3 linked regions of the Lentisphaera araneosa HTCC2155 genome follow. The protein of the gene in region 2 interacts with the protein of the main gene of each other region in a pairwise test. Links are inferred from orthologs where the notes say so. Each region holds a gene or a part of one and is shown on either strand. Other genes may lie near its edges.

Region 1 (6,169 bases), on a different replicon or contig from region 2:
TGGCTTGTGGTGTAAGCACTCTAATTTTGAGCAAGCGACACGAGCACCACTCATTATTTCGGCTCCGAATCAAAAGAAGGGTCAAGTGAGTCAGTCGCCAACAGAGTTTATCGACATCTTTCCTAGCTTATGTAAATTGACTGGTTTGGAGATCCCGGAGCAATTGGAAGGTGAAGACTTAAGTCCGATTTTAGAGGACCCAAAAGCGAAGGTAAAAGACTATTCGATTAGTCAATATTTACGATGGGCGAATCATGGTTACACCATGAGGTCGGGGAAGTATCGTTTAACTTTATGGATGCCAAAAAATTATTATGGCTTTATGAAGTTTGACGAAAATGATATTGTTGAAGTTGAACTCTATGACTATCAGAAAGATCCGAATGAAACGACCAACTTTGCCAATAATCCCGAGTATGCTGAGGTCCTCAGGAAACTTAAGAAGCAGTTCGCCTCTTATTTTGCGTCACAGTATGATGCTGAAAAAGAAAGGACGATGCCTCAGCTCATTAAAAAGAACAGTCGTAAAAAATATTAGAGTTCAGCAGAAGCTTTTTCGAAGATAGCTTCTGCACAACGGATGCCATCAACTGCTGCAGAGGTGATTCCTCCGGCATAGCCCGCACCTTCACCGCAGGGGTAGAGGTTACTACATGAGGGAGATTCCAAGTTCGCTTTATCGCGAGGGACGCGAATCGGAGAGGAAGTACGGCTTTCCACAGCATGAAGAAGGGCGTTGTTTGTTATAAAACCAGGGATTTTACGCTCGAAGTTTTCCAAGGCCTTTATATAGGCATCATTCAATTCTTTTGGATAGATATCTCGAAGGTTTGCAGATATGACTCCTGAGGGGCATGAGCTCTTGCCAATTTTACCCGCGCGGTCGTTCATAAAATCTTCGGGTGTCTGAGCAGGTATATGAATGGTCGCCCCAGCATCTTGCCCAACATCGTAAGCTTTCTTTTCTATGGAGCTTTGAAAGTCCAAAGCTTTTAGAGGGTCAGTTCCCAACCATTTCTCTTTGTCGATCGTTATAACTAGACCAGAGTTGGCAAAAGGTGAGCCGTGATTGTAGTTTGACATACCATTGACCACCATTTGACCTGCCTGGGCACTGGAGGCTAAGACGTAGCCACCAGGACACATACAGAATGAATAGACACCGACGTTAGACTTTTTGTCATGACAAGAAATTTTGTAATTGGCTGTGGGCATATCGGGGTGATTATAGAACTTACCATATTGCGCTTTAGCAATGAATTCCTGTGGGTGTTCAATTCTAAAACCCATGGCAAAGGATTTTGATTCACATAGGATATTTACATTGATGAGGCTGCGATAGATATCGTGAGCTGAGTGGCCACTTGCTAAAATCCAATGATCTGATTCAAACTTTTTGCCATTCTGACAAGTCACGGATTCAAGCTGTGAGTCCACTAAGTTAAATTCTTCGACGCGAGTATCGTACTCAATTGCGCAGCCTTTTTCCTGAAGGTACTCAGAAAGGCGAGAGATGACTTTACGGATTTGGTTGGAGCCAACATGAGGGTTGGCTAAGTAGATGATTTCATCTGGAGAACCGAAGTCCACGAAGCGTTGCATGACGTAATCAATATGCTCAGATTTAATGCGTGTGATCAGCTTGCCATCAGAGAAAGTTCCCGCACCACCTTCGCCAAAGCATACGTTTGAGTCGGGGTTCAATTGACCCTTTTTCCAGTGACGAGAGATGTCGCGCATACGTTCTAGGATTGGCTTGCCTCGTTCGAGGATTCGACAAGGGAGACCACGCTCCACTAAGCGTAAGGCAGCAAATAAACCTGCTGGGCCAGCGCCAATAATTGTAGTCATAGGCTTTTTGTCAGCAGGGAAGCGATCTAAAACAATTTTCTCTTTGGGTGGAGGCATTTCAGTGGTGAAAGTTTCCACGTTATAGATGTACATAATCTTTTTCTTTTTACGTGCATCGAGTGATTTCTTTAGAATTCTGTAGGATTTAAAACTTGGATCCAGTTTTTTTAAGGCGTTTTCTAAAGAGGCACCGGGAGAAAGTGAGATGTTATTAAATAGGGGCATGTAGACTGTCTTCTTTGTCGTAGTTGTGGAGGTTTACACCTTTGTGGTATGCTTCAATTAAATTTTGGTAACGGAGGATACTGATAACTTCGTTATCGTCATTTACTACACAAAGTTCAAGGTGTCCATCGTTTAAAAATTTACCTAGAGCTTCATAGAGTGTCATGTTACTTTTTAAGACGACTGATTTCTCCATAATGTCTGCGACAATGAGCATGGAATAGGTGTCTTGGTTGAACATAACGGTTCGGATTTTGTCCAAATTTGCAATGCCTATAAGTTTTCCTTGGCGGACAACGGGGAAGATGTGTTGTTCAGTATTGCGTACAAGTTGAGAAAGTTGTCCAAGCATGGTAGTGGCTTCAACAGTTTTGATTTTTTGGGATAGTTCGACGGCTTCTCCAACTTGGATTTCTTGCAAAATATTGACGGTCATATCTCCTTTGTGTGCGGGAGATTCAAATTTATTTAAGACTTGTGGTTTGAATATAGAAACCTTACTGTTGAAGAGCATACTGAAGGCAGAGGTTAAAAGGAGGGGAGCAAGGAGGTTGTATGTACCGGTAATTTCACAGACCATGATAATGGATGCAATAGGGGCATTTGCGACACCCGCAAAAAAAGCTGCCATACCGACCATGACAAAAGCGGTAATCGAGGGGACCATAGGGTTGTCAGGGAATTGCATGTGAAGGAAGGAGCCTAAGCAGCCTCCCGTCATGGCTCCAATGAATAAGCTCGGACCAAAAATACCTGCAGAACCCCCTGAACCGATGGTGAGAGAGGTTGCGACGATTTTGACTATAACGGCCAAGGCAATAAAACCCAAAGTTAGATTGCCATCCATAACCTCTTGTATAGCTCCCCAACCATCACCCAAGGCGTAGGGCATGATTAGGGCAAGAAGGCCAGTAAGCATACCTCCGACAACAGGTTTTATTGGGGTGGGAATTTTTAATTTAATAAAAAATTCTTTAGTGAATTGGTAGAATTTGACATAAAAGGCGCCGATTGCACTACAGGTGAGGGCGAGTAGGATATAAGAGGGGATATGGAAGAAGCCTTCGAAACTTTCAACTTCACCGAGATTGAAAATTGTATGGCTACCAAAAGTCAGCATAAAGGTTGAATAAGATGTAACACTGGCGATAACGCAAGGCATAATGGCTTCCGATTCGAAGTCTTCTTTATAGAGAACTTCTACCGCAGTAATAGCAGCGCCAAGTGGAGCTCTGAAAATAGCACCTAAGCCACCTGCACAGCCCGATAAGAATAGAACTCGCCTTTCTTTAACCGAAAGCTTGAGCTTGTCCGCTAAGTAGGAGCCACAACCTGCACCGACTTGTGCTACGGGACCTTCTTTACCGCCACTACCACCACTGGCAAGGGTGATAATTGAAGCAATGCCTTTAGTAAATGCTGTTGAGAGCTTCATTTTTGCACGTTTATTATGAAAGGTATCCACAAGTGCGGATGTTCCATCGTAAGCAGCATTAGGAGCAAAACGTCGAACTAGATAAGCGGCTAAGCCACAACCAAGCCCTGGGACTAAAATAATTAAGAGTGACTGAGGGATATTAGAAAATATTCTATCGTAGAGTGTCGTTTTTATATGAATTAAATTATCATCACTAATGATATGTTCCCCAGGAGGTGAGGCGAGTTTTAAGCCTAAAATACCATCAAAAATAATCGCTTTTGCCCATTCTAAAAAAAGGAAAAACAAACTGGCAACGAGACCCGTTATGACTCCCACAGTAATCGAGAGAACCACCATCTTTAGAGGGCGATTTCTCTTGAGCTTTAACTTGATTGTTCTTAGGTTCATAAGCGGGTCTATGTTGGCATGAAAACATGGCAAGATAAAGCCGACTTAAGGACTGTCCACAAACAACACTGAAAATCATTAAAATTCTTAAGTATTGAATGATAGGATATGACTTGTGTATTTAAGCTAAAGGGCTTAGTGAATGCAAGACTTTTGAAATTAAGCTAGGAAATAAATCCACGGTAAAAGAACGTTTTGCGCCAGTATAGAAATCGACAGATTTGCCATGTATGAAACAGCCGAGCTGAGCTTGCTCATAATAGTTGATGTCTTTTTTAGCCCATAGCGAGGCAATGATTCCCGCTAAAGCATCTCCTGATCCCGCAGTCGACAAGGCCCAATTCCCGCTTGTGTTGTAGGAGAATGCTCCTTGCTCATTATAGATTTTGCTTTGTGGACCTTTAAGTAAAACTTGTATGGATAAATTTTGAGCAATGTGCTGAGCTGCTTTGCTTAGATCTGAGTGATTTATGTTTAAGCCTTTAGCTAAGCGTTGGAGTTCACCTGCGTGAGGCGTTATTATCGTTGGTGCATTGCGAGGGAATAAAGTTTTATTATCTGCAATTAGGTCAATGGCAGAAGCATCAATGACTAGCGCTTTATCTGACTTTATTAAGTGTGTAAAAAGTTTTTTGTTTTTGTCGTTGATCTCGATACCAGGTCCGATTAAGACCGACTGGGATTTTTCAAAAAAGTGAGATTTGATAATGTCTGGGGGTTTTGTTAAACAAATGATTCCTGGGTTTTGCGGAGTGCGCAAAGATTCATGAGCAAGAATAACCATGCCAGCACCACTTACAGCTGCGGAATCCGCCGCAATAATGGGAGCGCCATTGTAGAGCTCGGAACCTGCGATAATGAGGCATTGACCTCGAGTATATTTGTGTGAATTGTAAGTGAAGCTTTGTAAAGTTTTTTTTGCGTCTTGCGCAAAAAAAGCCTGCCCCTCGGAAGGAGCTTGAGTTATGTAATCTTTGGAAAAACCGATATCTAAATTTATTAGAGAGCCCACATGAGCGGGGCCATCGTTTTGAAAGTATGATGTTTTTGGCAGTCCAATACTTAAGGTAATGGTGGCTTTGATGGCAGCAGAGGGCACTTGTCCATCTGAGAGTAAGCCGGAAGGTGAATCCACTGATATGACGGGTAGTTGACTAGCGTTAATTGAATTGACAAGAGTTTCGTATTCGCCAGTTAAGGCACGATTTAAACCCGTACCAAAAAGGCAGTCAATGATGATGTCCCCTTCAGTGATTTTATTCAAAAGTTGAGAGGAAGCCTCAAACTCACAAAGCTCAGATACTTTGGAGCTGTTTGTTTTTGCATCTGGACTTAACTTATCTTGCTTGTGTGTACAGTAGGTTTTGACCTCAAACTTGGAGGTCAAATAACGTGCAATGACAAAGCCGTCACCTCCATTATTTCCTGGACCGCAAAGAATGATTAGACGTTTTTTATGATGTGGTGCTAGTTGTGAACAGAAGAGCTCTATTTGCTCGGAGCATTGTTTTCCAGCACGCTCCATCAGTTCGAGTGAAGCGACTCGTTTATTGGCAATGGTGCGAGCATCAAGATCTCGCATCGTTTCTGAACTGATGATTTTCATAAATAAGCCTAGTTTAATATTAACTTAAAGACTCAAAAGCTTAGGTCAAGTAAATGGTGAATCGAGAAGGGATTTTTCTTAGCTGGTGCTAAATTAGCAAAAATAATTAAAAGCGATGAAAATGAAAAGAAAAATAAAGTTAGGAATGTCCCCGTGTCCCAACGACACCTTTATGTTTTATCACTTATTGCATCACTCCGAGTTTTCTCAAAAATATGATTTGGAACTGAATGTACTTGATATTCAAGAACTCAATGAACTTTTGAAGCAAGGCGAGGTGGACTTTTGTAAAGCTTCATTTGGGATGATTCCAAAAGTTATGGGGGATTATTTAGTGCTGAATTCGGGAGCTGCTTTGGGGCATGCATGTGGTCCTATTTTAATTTCAGCGAATAAGAACCTTTCAAAAGCGGATTTACTCAAATCCAAAATCCTCGTCCCAGGTTTTGATACAAGTGCTTATAGCTTACTGAAAGCTTATTTAGGAGATACTTTTCAAGCGGAAGAATGTTTGTTTTCAGAGATTATGCCTGCCTTGCAGAGAGGGGAAGCTGATGCAGGTTTAATTATTCACGAGAGCCGTTTTACTTATCAAGATTTTGGCTTGCATAGCTTGGTTGACTTAGGTGATTGGTGGGAAGCTGAATATTCCCTTCCGA
Region 2 (6,141 bases):
TATTAAAACTCATGAATCATCCTCGGTGTTAAAATCAAAATGGAGTTGTGCATTGGGTCGAAAATCAAAGATTTTGAGGTCTCTTTTTCGAGCTTCCTCAAACATAGAGTCAGTTCCCTTGCCACCGGGGAAAACAGCAAGAGCATCGGCATAATCAGCCATTTGACGATTGCGCAGTGGGCCAGCCATTTTACCATAACTTTGCCAATCAGCTTCAAAAACTTTCACGGGGATTCCTTGCTGCTCAGCCCATTGCTTCGCGTCTGCGTCAACGCCGGTGGCTCCACCACAAATGACAGTTTTAATTCCTGTGATTTGCAGCAGTTGTTCGTAGTCACTTGGAGTGAGATGGTAATGACGACCGCCTGCGATAATTAATTTCATAACTTACTTCCTCGTATCTTTTACCATTAAACCTTAGCCTTTCAGAGTCAAGATTTTCCTTGCTTAAAAGAGCAGTTTAAGTTGGGATTGGAATGAGTGACGTTTTTTGCTAAAGGGGTCAGTGAAGGCGATAGATTGAGCGAGTAGTTGCATGGGCTTTTCATAGTTATCAGGTGGTTTCTCGACGAAGCTGGGGTAGAGGGGGTCATGCAAGATCGGGTAGCCGATTGAGGCGAGATGTACGCGGAGTTGATGTTTTTTTCCCGAAATAGGCTTGAGTTCGAATTTAACTAAGTTGTCCTTAGCTTCGATCACATTGATGTATGATTCGCTGTTGGCTTTGCCTTCTTTGATTGCACTTAGGAACCAAGGCTCACCAGCTTCGATACGGTTTTTAAGGTGCCAGTAGCCTTGGTCTGGAGCAGGTCCCGCAGAGATGGCATGGTAAGTTTTTTCGACTAGGCGATTTTCAAAAAGCAGTTGGTAATCTTTACGGATGCTTACTTTTTTACTAAAGAATACGAGGCCTGCCGTCAGTCGGTCAATGCGATGAAGAGGGGAGATGTCGGGATTATTTTGCGATTCTCGCAAGCGGTAGACCAAGGTTTCTTTTACATAGGGACCAGCGGGATGGATGGGGAGGAAGTGTGGCTTGTCGACGAGTAGTAGGTTTTCGTCTTCGTAAAGAATTTGTTCCTGAAAGGGGATGACTTTTTCATTTTCGACTTCTCGATAATAGATAAGGTGCTGATCACCACAATAAGGCGCCTTAGCATTTAGAGTTTCTTCTTGAGTTGTGGTGATCTTGCCTTCCGTAAAGCGTTTCGCCCACGTATCACGAGAGATTTGAGGAAAGGTTTCACAGAAGAAGTCGAGGTAGTTTTGGTGATGACTCTCTTTGGGGAGCCAGACTTTTGAGGGGATTAATTTACTCAAGGTCTAATACCTTCCCGTCTTTGAAAACTAGAAGTTGGCCCTTTTCGAACTGGGTCCATTCTTCGTTATCGGTAAGTGGTTCGGTTGCGATAATCGCAACTCGATCTTTTTTTGTCGTCACAGCAGAGAAATTAATGCTCAAATCTTTATCGCTCAGGTGCGCCTCGCTAAAGGGTGCTTGTCGAATAATATAGCACAAATGAGTGGTGCAATGAGCAAAAATGTATTTGCCGTTGGAAAGCACGAGATTGAAGGTGCCGAACTTAGCAGCTTCTTCACAAAATGATTTTAGGCAATCGTAAATACTCTTGAGTTCTGGCTCGTGAGTCGGGCTGAGTTCTCGGAAGCGATTAAGCAGATCACAGAAAGCCATTTCGGAGTCTGAATCACCAATGGGTTGAGTGGGGACTCCTCCAGAAAATTTATAACCCCACAAGTCGCCATTATGAGCATAAACCCATTGTTGCCCCCAAAGTTCTCGCAGGTAAGGTTGGGTGTTTTTTAATTCGACAGCGCCTATGTTGGCTTGGCGAATATGGGCGATAACATTGAGGGATTTGATGGGGTAGTTTTTGACGAGCTGTGCAATTGGTGATTCAATAGCTGGTAAGGTATCGTGAAAGCTTCTACAGGCACTTTCTTCAAAAAACGAGATGCCCCAGCCATCACTATGCTCGTCAGTAAGTCCGCCGCGTTGGGCAAAGCCGTCGAAGGAAAAGCAGATGTCTGTTGGAGTGTTGCAATTCATTGCAAGTAATTGGCACATATTATTCACCTAGATAATTATTTTATAAGCTAGTTTTTGGTGAGAGAATATTCAATCTGTTTGGATATTTCTTTTATAAGTGGAATATGTGAGCATAATATAATTTATGGAGTCATAATCATGAGTCGTTTTCAAAAACGTGGATCGCGCTTTGGTACGGATGACAATGAGAGTCGTGCGAACCGCCATGCACAGGGTGGACGCCCACTTTTAAAACAAGAAGATGAATTAGAGAGTTTCTTAGAAAGTAAAAAGACTCCTTTTGTCTTAATTTTAGATGGAGTCCAAGATCCGCACAATCTTGGCGCGTGTATACGTACCGCTAATGGGGCGGGCGTCGATGCCGTGATTATCCCCAAAGATAATGCGGCACCCATTACTGATACAGTTATGTCTGTTAGTTGTGGGGGAGCCTCCAATACAGCTATCTTTCGCGTTGTGAACATTGCTCGGACAATGGAAAAGCTGAAAAAGATTGGTGTGTGGATTGCCGGGACATCAGATAAAGCAGATCAAGATTTATACAATTCTGACTTGAAAGGCCCAGTTGCCTTGGTGATGGGATCAGAAGGGAAGGGTATGAGAAGGCTCACGGAAGAGAAATGCGATTTTTTACTGACTATCCCTATGGGAGGTACAGTGCCCTGCTTAAATGTATCTGTTGCTACAGGTGTATGTTTATACGAAATTGTTCGCCAAAGAGCCGAAAGCTGAAATAAGGCTACTAAAGACTCCTTTATGATTCAAACAGGGCTTTTAAAATTAATTTACAGTTAAGAAATTGAAAAAAAGTTTTGCTTTCTTTGTTTGAGACCTTTTTCCTCCCCATAAATGATTTATCCTTAAGGTAGGCACTGATTTTGTCAAAGAGGAAAAAGTGCAGTGAGAGTTGTAAACGTTGTGTCGATTTATTAGGAGGTTCTATGGGGCTCTATCAAGAAAGTATTAAAAGTTACATGCAAAGCATTGCGACTTTGCCTTTGGTCTCAGTTGAAGATGAGATTGAATTAGCCAAATTAATTGAAGCTGGTTCTGAGGATGCCCGTGAAAAACTGATTATTGCCAATCTAAAATTAGTTGTGAAGATTGCGCACGATTATAAATCACTTGGTGTTCCCTTGGCCGATTTAATTTCAGAAGGTAACATTGGTTTAATGAAAGCTGTGGAAAAATTTAGACCTGGTCATGGTGCTAAGTTTTCTTCCTATGGTGCTTGGTGGATTAAGCAAGCGATTCGTCGTGCCGTTGCTGAGCAGGGTCGCGTCATTCGCATACCCGTACAGTCAGCCGTTAAGATTCGTAAAATTCATCATGAAGCCATGTTGCTAGCTGAAAAATTGGGTCGAGTTCCTTCAATGGAAGAAGTTGCTGAAGCAACAGGTTTTTCAGTACGTTCTGTGCGAGGCATGTCTGTAGCATCAACTGCTCCTGCGGTATCACTGAATACAACTTTGAAGACTGGAGAAGAAGGTGTTTTAGAGGATGTGATTCCCGATACACTTCTTAAGCTGCCAGGCGATAATATGAATGAGACTGACGTGAAACAAGTTTTATTAGAGGTTATTGACTCGAAGTTAACTGAGCGCGAGCAAATGATTATTAAGATGCGTTACGGTTTAGATGGCCATCAGCAAAAGACTTTAGAAGAACTCAGTGATATGGTCGGAAGAACGCGTGAACGTGTTCGCCAAATCCAGTATCAAGCACTCAGAAAACTTTATGCGCATTTAGATTCAGATATTTTGGCTTCATTACAAAGTTAAGCTTTAGATCACTTAAAAAAAAGAGGCCCTAACTCGATGAGTTAAGGCCTTTTTTTTGTGATGAGATTTGAAACTAGCTTTCCGCCTTCTTCTTATCGGGAATAGACTTCATCATGAATAGTGGTATGATAATGATAGCGGCAGCTGCAAAGAAGGGAGCAAGGTAAGTGAACTTCCAATAAAGGATACCACCTAAGATGGGCCCTACAGTACGAGCAAAAGCACCAGCAGAACGATAGACTCCCAAAACTCGGCCTTGGTCACTAGCAGGTGCATACAGCGAAACGAGAGCTGTTAAGCACGGTATGACCATCGCTGAGCCTACAGCCATAAAGAAGAGACCGAGGTAGAGGACGAAAGCACTTTGCCAAAGTCCTGCAAGAGCTACTAAGGTGAGGCCAGGGATGAGTATGATAAGTCCCTTTTTGGTAACGACACCTTCGCCAACGCTAGCCGCTTTTCTACGAACATAGCCGCCTTGAACCATTGATAAAACGAAGCCAATGAAGACAAAGAGTAGTCCGTTTTTTCCTGGGCCATAGCCTAGGCGTTCATCAGTCAGAAAAGTCAGCATGTTTTCAGCAGCACCAAAGGCAACGAGGAAAATAAAGTTAGTAAAGATGACTGCGCTAACTCCAGGGTAGCTTTCAACCTTGAATAGTTTAATGGGGTTGATGGTACGGTGGATTTCGCCTTTGCCGCGTTTTTCTTCTGGGAGAGTCTCGGGGAATTTCTTATAAACAAAGAAAAAGTTAATCATGGAGAGTACAAAAGCAATGGCGGCTGGAGCAGAGAAGGGGTTGACACCATAGTCTTTCCAGTTAGATACTGTAGAGAGGTCGATAGCCCAAGCTGAAAGACCACCAATTGCAGGGCCTAAAATGAAGCCTAAGCCAAAAGCAATGCCGATAATGGCCATTCCTCTAGAGCGAGTTTTTTCTGAAGTTGTATCAGCAACTGCGGCGGTCGCAGTGGTGATATTACTACCCATTAAACCAGAAATGAGTCGAGAGATAAGGAGTAGGAAGAAGCTTCCAGAAAAGAACCATATTAAGTAAGAAAGGGCTATGCCAAATATAGAAAATAATAAAATTGGACGTCGACCAATACGGTCTGATATGGTTCCAAAAACTGGAGCCATAAGGAATTGTAGGAAGGAATAAATGAAGATTAGAGAGCCGCCAAATAGTGCCATTGTAGCATGTTCATTACCCGTTCCACCAAAAGTCGCTTCGATTTGGTGGATCATGTCCATTAGAGTACGGAAGAATGTACCTTCTCCTTCAACTTCGTTATAGTAAGCTAAGATTCCCGGGAAAAGGGGGAAAATGATTGAGAAACCAATGAGGTCCACAAAGAGTGTGAGGAACATGGTTTTGAGGACGGAGCGATCTTTCGGAGAGAGTTCGCCATCAGGATATTTATCGAGGCCTTTGTAGGGACAAGTCTCACATTGTGTAGAAGCATGGCAGCAGCCTTGCTCTTCAGCTTTTGGGAATTCACAGGGTGAATGCTCTAGGCGTGGGATTTTTTCAGGTTCTTGGAAAGCAATTTCTTCACCGAAGTTTTTAACCCATTGATCATCGTCGTTAAGGCAGGGGATGAGGCGGAAACTTTCACCGCCATGCTCAAGGAAAATTTCTTCGAGGCCAATACCAACTTCTTCCAAAGTTTCTAAATTGTCAACCACAAAAGCAGGGCAAGTAACGGCAACGTTTTTGATTCCTTTGTGAGCGAGTTCAATCAGGGTTTCTTCTGTGCCGGGGGTGAGCCAAGGTTCACGACCGAATTTTGATTGGAATGTAAGGAGGATGTTTTCCTTGTCAATGCCAGTAACTTGATCAGCAATGAGATGTCCAGTTTCAGTACATTGAGCAAAATAAGGATCTCCTCCTCGAACTCGGCGAATGGGGTAGCCATGAAAAGAAAATAGGAGCTTTTCGGGGGGATTGGTAGCAAGGTCTTCACTAATAAGCCTTGCTACATTATTTATATAAGATGGAGAGTTATGAAAATCTTCGACAAATTCAATGTTCTTACATTTACCATGTTCAGCAATACCTTTTTCAAGCATATCCTTGCAAGAAAGAGTGGTGGCTTCACAGTATTGAGGGAAGAGAGGTATGACACGGATTGTTTCACAACCCGCCGCCATAAGTTTACCATATTGATGAGGTACATTAGGTTTACTCAAAATATATGAGTATTCGATGAGAATGTTTTCGTCATCAATTTGTTCTTGGAGCTTAGCTGTGAAGGATTCCGTATTGCGAAACAATGGAAAAGTATCTC
Region 3 (6,267 bases), on a different replicon or contig from region 2:
AAATTTTCTGTTGTCGTTGAAGTCGCTCCTCCACTCGAAGGTGAAGGCGATAGCGATAATATGTTCAGTCTCGAAAAAATTGCCGAAGAATGCTCACGACACGAAGAAATTGTCGGTATAGCAGTGAATGACCGTATACAAGGCCCTACGCACATACCCGCTTGGAAATTAGCACAACGCTTGAGTAAAATTTCGACGAAGCCCGCCATATCACATATTAGTGGCCAAGGTCATGACCAAGAAAGTTTTGAAGAAGAAGTGGCGGCTGCTAGCTCTGCAGGCATAAACAACCTACTCCTGATCAGCGGAACGCTTCAGGAAGGTGAAGAAAAGTACTTTGAAAGCACTGAGCAACTACGGAATTGCACTGCAAAACACGAAAACATAAATACTGGCGCTGCGGTCAATCCCTTTAAATACTCAGTTAATAGTAGTTTTGCCCAATATTTGAAGATGATCCAAAAGATCAGCTCAGGCGCTAAATTCATCACCACGCAAGCGGGCCTCGATATGAGAAAGTATGATGAGCTCCTACGTTTTTGCACTCACCGCGAAATTACCGTTCCGCTCATTGCTCGCCTCAATTTAATTTCTCATGATTGCTTGCCGATGATCACCGACCTGCAAATGGAACCCGGCGTCCCCCTTTCTCGCGAAATTTCTTCCTTAGTTCTTCGCGAACTCAACGAAGCTCAAGATCATTCTTCCTTCATGAACATTCAATTGCGTCGCCTCTGTCTGCAAATCAATGCTTGCGCACTCATGGGCTATAGTGGAGTTCAAATTAAAGGCATTAAAAATGCTGTCGAACTGCACCAAGTGATGATTCGCATGCGTGCTTGCATGGAAGAAATTATTAGCTTAGAACAATTTTACCAAGAATGGGACGCGCTCAATCAATCCGTCTCCTTCTCCCCGGGAAGTAGCATTGTGCAATCTCTCCCCAATCAAGATTTAAAAAGCTCGAACCACGCTCAAACAGGCACTTATTACATCTACAAAAAATCAGAATTGCGTCCCGTTGATGAATCTTTGAGTAGCGATAATACCGACGACCTGATCTACGCCGACTTCAACCACCCTTCGGAATTTGAAGTTTTCCGTACTAAGCTCGCAAAAAAACTCAATCTCGATGAAAAAGATGGCTCTATTGCACGCCTCCTCAAAAAAACGATAACGGGGATTTCAGACGATAGTCCTGCGGACTTAGCAAAAACTCAATTCACCGACCTCAGTGCTTGCCCGAAAAAGCTCATTCATGGCTGCTGCGGTGGCACTAGGAGTGATGACCTTTGCGAAGACGGCAAAAGTAGCTGTATTCACTTAGCGCGAATTGGCATGGCCGCGAGCCTCAACCAACTCGATTTACTGGAGCAACCAAGTGACTGAGGATGATTTTTTAAAAGATCTCTTCAGTAAGCTTCCCTCTGGCGATGCCCAAATCACTGTGCCCAATGGCGATGATAGCGCCGCTTTCACTCCGACTCCCGGAATGCAAACTCTCATTGCTTGCGACCAACTTATTGAGGGACGCCATTATTTAGCCGAAACTCCTGCCGAAATCTGCGGTGCCAAATTATTGAAGCGCAATCTCAGTGACATCGCGGCCATGGGCGGCATCCCACGTTATGCTGTGCTCAGCTGCAATGTGAATTCAGCTTGCTCGGAACAGTGGCTCAAAGACTTTCATCACGGCCTGCTTAAATGTGGCGAAGAATTTTCAGTTCACCTCATCGGTGGCGACCTAGCTTCCAGTCCCGGGCCCAACGCCTTTAGCCTTACGATTACTGGGGAGAGTGCCAAGCCCATTCAACGTTGTGGCGCTGAAGACGGCGATCTACTTTTTTCCACAGGCGAATTTGGGCTCTCTTTCCCAAGTGAACATCATCTTCACTTCACCCCTCGTGTGGAAGAAGGGAAATTCCTCTCTAGCTACGCCAAAGCAATGATTGATGTGACTGATGGCTTGCTCTTGGACTCACAACGCCTGCTTAAAGCTTCTGCAAATACACTTGATTTAACTTTCTTGACTCAAGAAATTCCCGCTCGAAATTTTTTAGCGAAAGATGCCTCACTCAAAGAAAGCTTCTGTGATGGCGAGGATTACGAACTCATTTTTGCTGTAGGTCCCAAGCGAGTAAAAGAACTCATTGAGCGATGGCCCTTTAGCACAAAACTCAGTAAAATTGGCGAGTTTAAAAAAGGCACTGGAAAAATCCTTGATGACGAGCACATTCTTCTGAATTTTATTAACAAAGGTTTCGACCATTTTCAATCATGATTTCTCATTCTGAACAAGAAACAGCGACGATTGCTGCGGACTTCGCAAAACGTATCTCGGCCCCCAATGTGATCACTCTTTGTGGTGACCTTGGTGCTGGAAAAAGCTGTTTTGCTCGCGCCTTCTTGCAATCTTTAGGAGTCAAAGGTGCTATCACTAGCCCCACATTTAGCTTAGTGAACCTCTATCAAAGTGAAAGTGGTGTGCAACTCGCGCACATGGATCTTTATCGCCTCGAAGATGACGAAGAGGCCTACCAGGCTGGCATTGAAGAAATCTTGCACGATCCGAATACGATCTCTCTCGTCGAGTGGCCCGAGCGCCTTTCTTGGATGCTCCCAAAAGATGCACTCGCCATCAACATTTCGCATCAGGGAGAGACTGAGCGCAAAATCGACCTCCCGGACATGAACTCATGATTGCACTTCTCGACACCTCAACCGACACGGCAGTTTTTGCCCTTATAAAAGACGGCGAAACATTGTTTCACGCAGAAAAAACGGGACGTTTTGGCGCCTCAGTTATTTTGCCAAAAATGATTGAATCCGCTCGCGAACAAGGGCTCCATATTTCCGAGGTCCAATCTTGGCTCGTTGGCAAAGGTCCTGGCAGTTTTACTGGCACTCGAGTTGGCATTGCTTTTGCCCACGGCATTTCTACTGGTTTTGGAACCCTCATGAAAGGTTGTAATAGCGGCTTCTCTTTCCTTGAATATGCTATTAAAGAAAAACCCGATGTTCAAAGCATCGCCGTTCTTCACGATGGACGTCGAGACGAAGTCATCGCCAATACTTTTGAACTGCTTGAAGGCCAATGGACAGAAAAAGAAATTTTCATTTGCAAAATTGCGGAGATCGCAGAAAAATCATCTGAGTATGATGCGCTGGTCAGCCCCATGCCTGAAGAAAAACTCGCTGAAGTCAATTCCTCGATTCCTCTCATTTGCGATGTAAAACCGCATATCCAAGGCTTATGCCTCGATGGCCACGCCCATCCCAAAGATCCAAGTGAAGAAGCCCTAAGCCTACAGCCCATTTACGTGCGCCCCGCGGTATTTGTCGAACCACTTAAAACGCGCAATCCGCAAATATAAAAAGCCTGACGCAAAGCATCAGGCTCTTGAAATCACTTGAGTGTTAGCTCTTAAAGAGCAACGACTTTTGTATCTGCAAAATAATCATGGCCACAACGTTTCGCTGAACCGAAAATAAAAACTAAATTGACTAGTGACAAGACTTGTCCTATAACGGGGATCATTCCTAGAAAATTATATAAAGTATAGCGTTTAATGATATGACGACCAAAACTCGCTTGCTCGCCGTCATTCGTAACAATTTTAGTCTTCATCGCTTTCTTGCCTATGGTTTGAGCATCATTTTTTAGGAATTTATAATTAATTCCTAAAAAGATCACAAAGCCTACTAAACTCATCACTAATGTATAAACTAAGCTCGGCTGATGCCCTTCAGTTATACCATCAAAGCCACCTGTAAAATACATGAGTGGTATAGTAATTAGCCCAATTACCAAGCCATCTATAAAAGATCCTAGAAAACGCTGCCAACGTGATGCTAAATTATAATTTATATTGACCTCATCCAAGACTTCAGCCTCGGGTGCTGCGTAGATATTCTTCTCTTCCATTTTTTCCTTCTCCTTGTTCAATTTATTCCATTTAGGTTTTTCATTATGCTTGCTCTTTACGAAAAATCCGCCACATATGTGAAATTTTATTAGAAAAATTGCGAATTTTTACCCATTCCTCCCAAGCTCACTTTTTATAAACATTCCATTTTTCTATTCTTGACGCAAGGTATAGAAGTTACCTTATTAATTTTTTATCAATAAGTTCTAAAGGAAGATTTATTTCTACGAAATTTTTATGAAAATCGCTTTCGACATAGCCAAATTTCTTACGACAAAAGCTTTCAAGCTACTGATGATTGTCGTTTTTATACTCGTGGCGATACAAGTCAAAAAAAGCCTTGTGCAATGGTATGAAAAGCGCGATAAAAATATTGCCGATATTCACTCATTAAATTTAGCTCTTGAGGAAGTTGCTCAAAGTCAAAAAGATTTACTAACTTCGATGAAAGTTAATAAGCTTAAGATTCAACAAGAACTCGACCTGCAAAAGTCATTAAAAAAATCCATTGCTCAGCACAATGAGAACGAACCGCTCTTTTTTCTTATTGATGATCGCTTAAAATGGGAAGCCAAATTAAAGCTCTTAGAAGAAAGTTTAAAAAAATCCGAGGCACTACAAGAAAAGCTTTTTCTCATCAGTCGCGACAGTCGCAAAACCCAAGCCAAATTAAGGTCGGACACTCAAAAGTATAAGCTTGAACTTGAGCAGAAAGAAGCTGAACTCAAGAAGTATGATTGGTATGAAAGGCATGTCAAAAAAATTACTGGCACCATCCTTATCGTTGCTCTTTTTATTTTATTCGCCCCCTTAATTAACCGCCTGTTTTGGTATTATCTCCCTGGTGCTTGGGTCGAAAAACGTCCGCCTTATTTTCTCCAGGAAGAAGGTCTTGCTGAAGAAGTCAGTTTTTGGTCCGACACCAATAAACAGGTGAAAATTCAGCTCAAAGAAAATGAAAGTATCTCTGTGAAACAAAACTGTTACAATAGTTTTGATGAACCGCTTCAACGTAAAAACCGTTTCTTATGGGACAAAAAAGCCTGGATTATTTCTTACTCGGCAGAAATGATCAACATGACGGACTTTAGTAATGCCAATGAGCAGGGTCAGCAACTCACTCTTATCGCGCCACAAGCCGAGGATGAACTCTGCAAAATAACTTTAAATCAATGCCAGGGTATTATTCTCAAGCCAGGGCAAATCATCGCCATCAAGGGTGATATTCAATTAAGTACTCGTTGGAACTTCTTTAGCATCCACAATTGGCTGCGCTTGGTTTTCAGACACATCATTTTCTCTGGAAGTGGCGAAATTTATCTGTACCTCCACGGCGGTGGGGATCAAATTAACGGCGAGACCCTGCGCATCAAAGAAGATCACCTCGTGGGCTACCAAGCTTCGTGCCCCGTGGGGCTCGTTCGCAATGAAAATCTCTGGCATTATTTACTAGGTAAATGCAATCTCTTTGACTATCGCTTTAAGTCCGATAAGTTTATCCTTATGCAAAACCAATCTTCACCTATACAGAATAACAAAACTCCTGGCGAACGCTTCTTCGATACGATTTTAGGCGCCGTAGGAAAATTCCTCGGATTTTAAGAATGGCTAAAGATGACTTAGACCTTCAACGCGCCTTCGATAATTCTTCGGAACTCATTGCTAATTTTTATCACGAAGAAAAGAAAACACCTCCCTCGCGTATCCAAGAACTCAATATCCCACTATCGCCGATCAATAACGATAAGTTTGATAAAAAGCAGCAGATCGATACGGGTGGAATGAAGGATATTTACGAAGTTGTGGATCGCGACACTACACGACACCTCGCCATGGCCGTGCCTAAAAGTAATAATAAAGAGGATTGGAATGACTTTATTTTTGAGGCTCGTGTAACGGCTTTACTCGAGCACCCCAATATTGTCCCTGTTCACGATATCGGCCTCTTCGAAAATCGCCCCTGCTTCACAATGAAGTTAATTAATGGTGATACCTTAAGTCAAATCATCAAACGTTTCAGCCAACAAGAGAAACTTGCTCCTTCGACTCTCCACGATCTTATCAATATCTTTCTCAAAGTCTGTGATGCCATGGCTTATGCCCACTCTAAAGACGTTTTACACTTGGACTTAAAACCCGACAATATTCGTATCTCAGATTATGGTGAAGTTCAGGTTTTGGATTGGGGTTTAGCGCAATTTTATAAAACCAGTGATTTTCATACGCGTTCACATACTCAAGAACTCAGTATTATTCACCAAACTGACACCAAAAATCTCGATGGCATTGTTCTTGGAAGTCCAGCCTACATGTCCCCTGAACAAGCTTGTGCGGACTACGC

The links.
Region 1: the proteins of rlmB (region 2) and LNTAR_RS01475 interact in binary tests that used the Escherichia coli proteins (3 or more experiments, as listed by UniProt). The link is inferred for Lentisphaera araneosa HTCC2155 from one-to-one orthologs.
Region 3: the proteins of rlmB (region 2) and tsaE interact in binary tests that used the Escherichia coli proteins (3 or more experiments, as listed by UniProt). The link is inferred for Lentisphaera araneosa HTCC2155 from one-to-one orthologs.

The regions. Positions count from the first base shown.
Region 1 is NZ_ABCK01000001.1:406,446-412,614, reverse strand. Bases 3,269-6,169 are described here. They hold LNTAR_RS01475 (bifunctional ADP-dependent NAD(P)H-hydrate dehydratase/NAD(P)H-hydrate epimerase), read right to left. Parts: upstream 5,511-6,169; coding sequence 4,026-5,510; downstream 3,269-4,025. Other genes in these bases: LNTAR_RS01470 (1,4-dihydroxy-6-naphtoate synthase), read left to right, coding at 5,632-6,169; LNTAR_RS01480 (chloride channel protein), read right to left, coding at 3,269-3,904. Outside these bases: LNTAR_RS01490 (sulfatase), read left to right, coding at 1-538; LNTAR_RS01485 (NAD(P)/FAD-dependent oxidoreductase), read right to left, coding at 535-2,076; more of LNTAR_RS01480, read right to left, coding at 2,063-3,268. UniProt on the Escherichia coli protein: Bifunctional enzyme that catalyzes the epimerization of the S- and R-forms of NAD(P)HX and the dehydration of the S-form of NAD(P)HX at the expense of ADP, which is converted to AMP.
Region 2 is NZ_ABCK01000036.1:9,547-15,687, reverse strand. What follows is about bases 1,131-4,003. They hold rlmB (23S rRNA (guanosine(2251)-2'-O)-methyltransferase RlmB), read left to right. Parts: upstream 1,131-2,206; coding sequence 2,207-2,800; downstream 2,801-4,003. Other genes in these bases: hemH (ferrochelatase), read right to left, coding at 3,923-4,003; LNTAR_RS22440 (sigma-70 family RNA polymerase sigma factor), read left to right, coding at 3,010-3,849; LNTAR_RS22450 (class II glutamine amidotransferase), read right to left, coding at 1,313-2,086; LNTAR_RS22455 (pseudouridine synthase), read right to left, coding at 1,131-1,320. Outside these bases: LNTAR_RS22465 (hypothetical protein), read right to left, coding at 1-13; LNTAR_RS22460 (SLOG family protein), read right to left, coding at 10-384; more of LNTAR_RS22455, read right to left, coding at 448-1,130; more of hemH, read right to left, coding at 4,004-6,141. UniProt on the Escherichia coli protein: Specifically methylates the ribose of guanosine 2251 in 23S rRNA.
Region 3 is NZ_ABCK01000018.1:81,558-87,824, reverse strand. What follows is about bases 990-3,988. They hold tsaE (tRNA (adenosine(37)-N6)-threonylcarbamoyltransferase complex ATPase subunit type 1 TsaE), read left to right. Parts: upstream 990-2,277; coding sequence 2,278-2,700; downstream 2,701-3,988. Other genes in these bases: LNTAR_RS16965 (RDD family protein), read right to left, coding at 3,425-3,925; tsaB (tRNA (adenosine(37)-N6)-threonylcarbamoyltransferase complex dimerization subunit type 1 TsaB), read left to right, coding at 2,697-3,374; LNTAR_RS16980 (thiamine-phosphate kinase), read left to right, coding at 1,382-2,281; LNTAR_RS16985 (methylenetetrahydrofolate reductase), read left to right, coding at 990-1,389. Outside these bases: more of LNTAR_RS16985, read left to right, coding at 1-989; LNTAR_RS16960 (AIM24 family protein), read left to right, coding at 4,164-5,528; LNTAR_RS16955 (serine/threonine-protein kinase), read left to right, coding at 5,531-6,267. UniProt on the Escherichia coli protein: Required for the formation of a threonylcarbamoyl group on adenosine at position 37 (t(6)A37) in tRNAs that read codons beginning with adenine.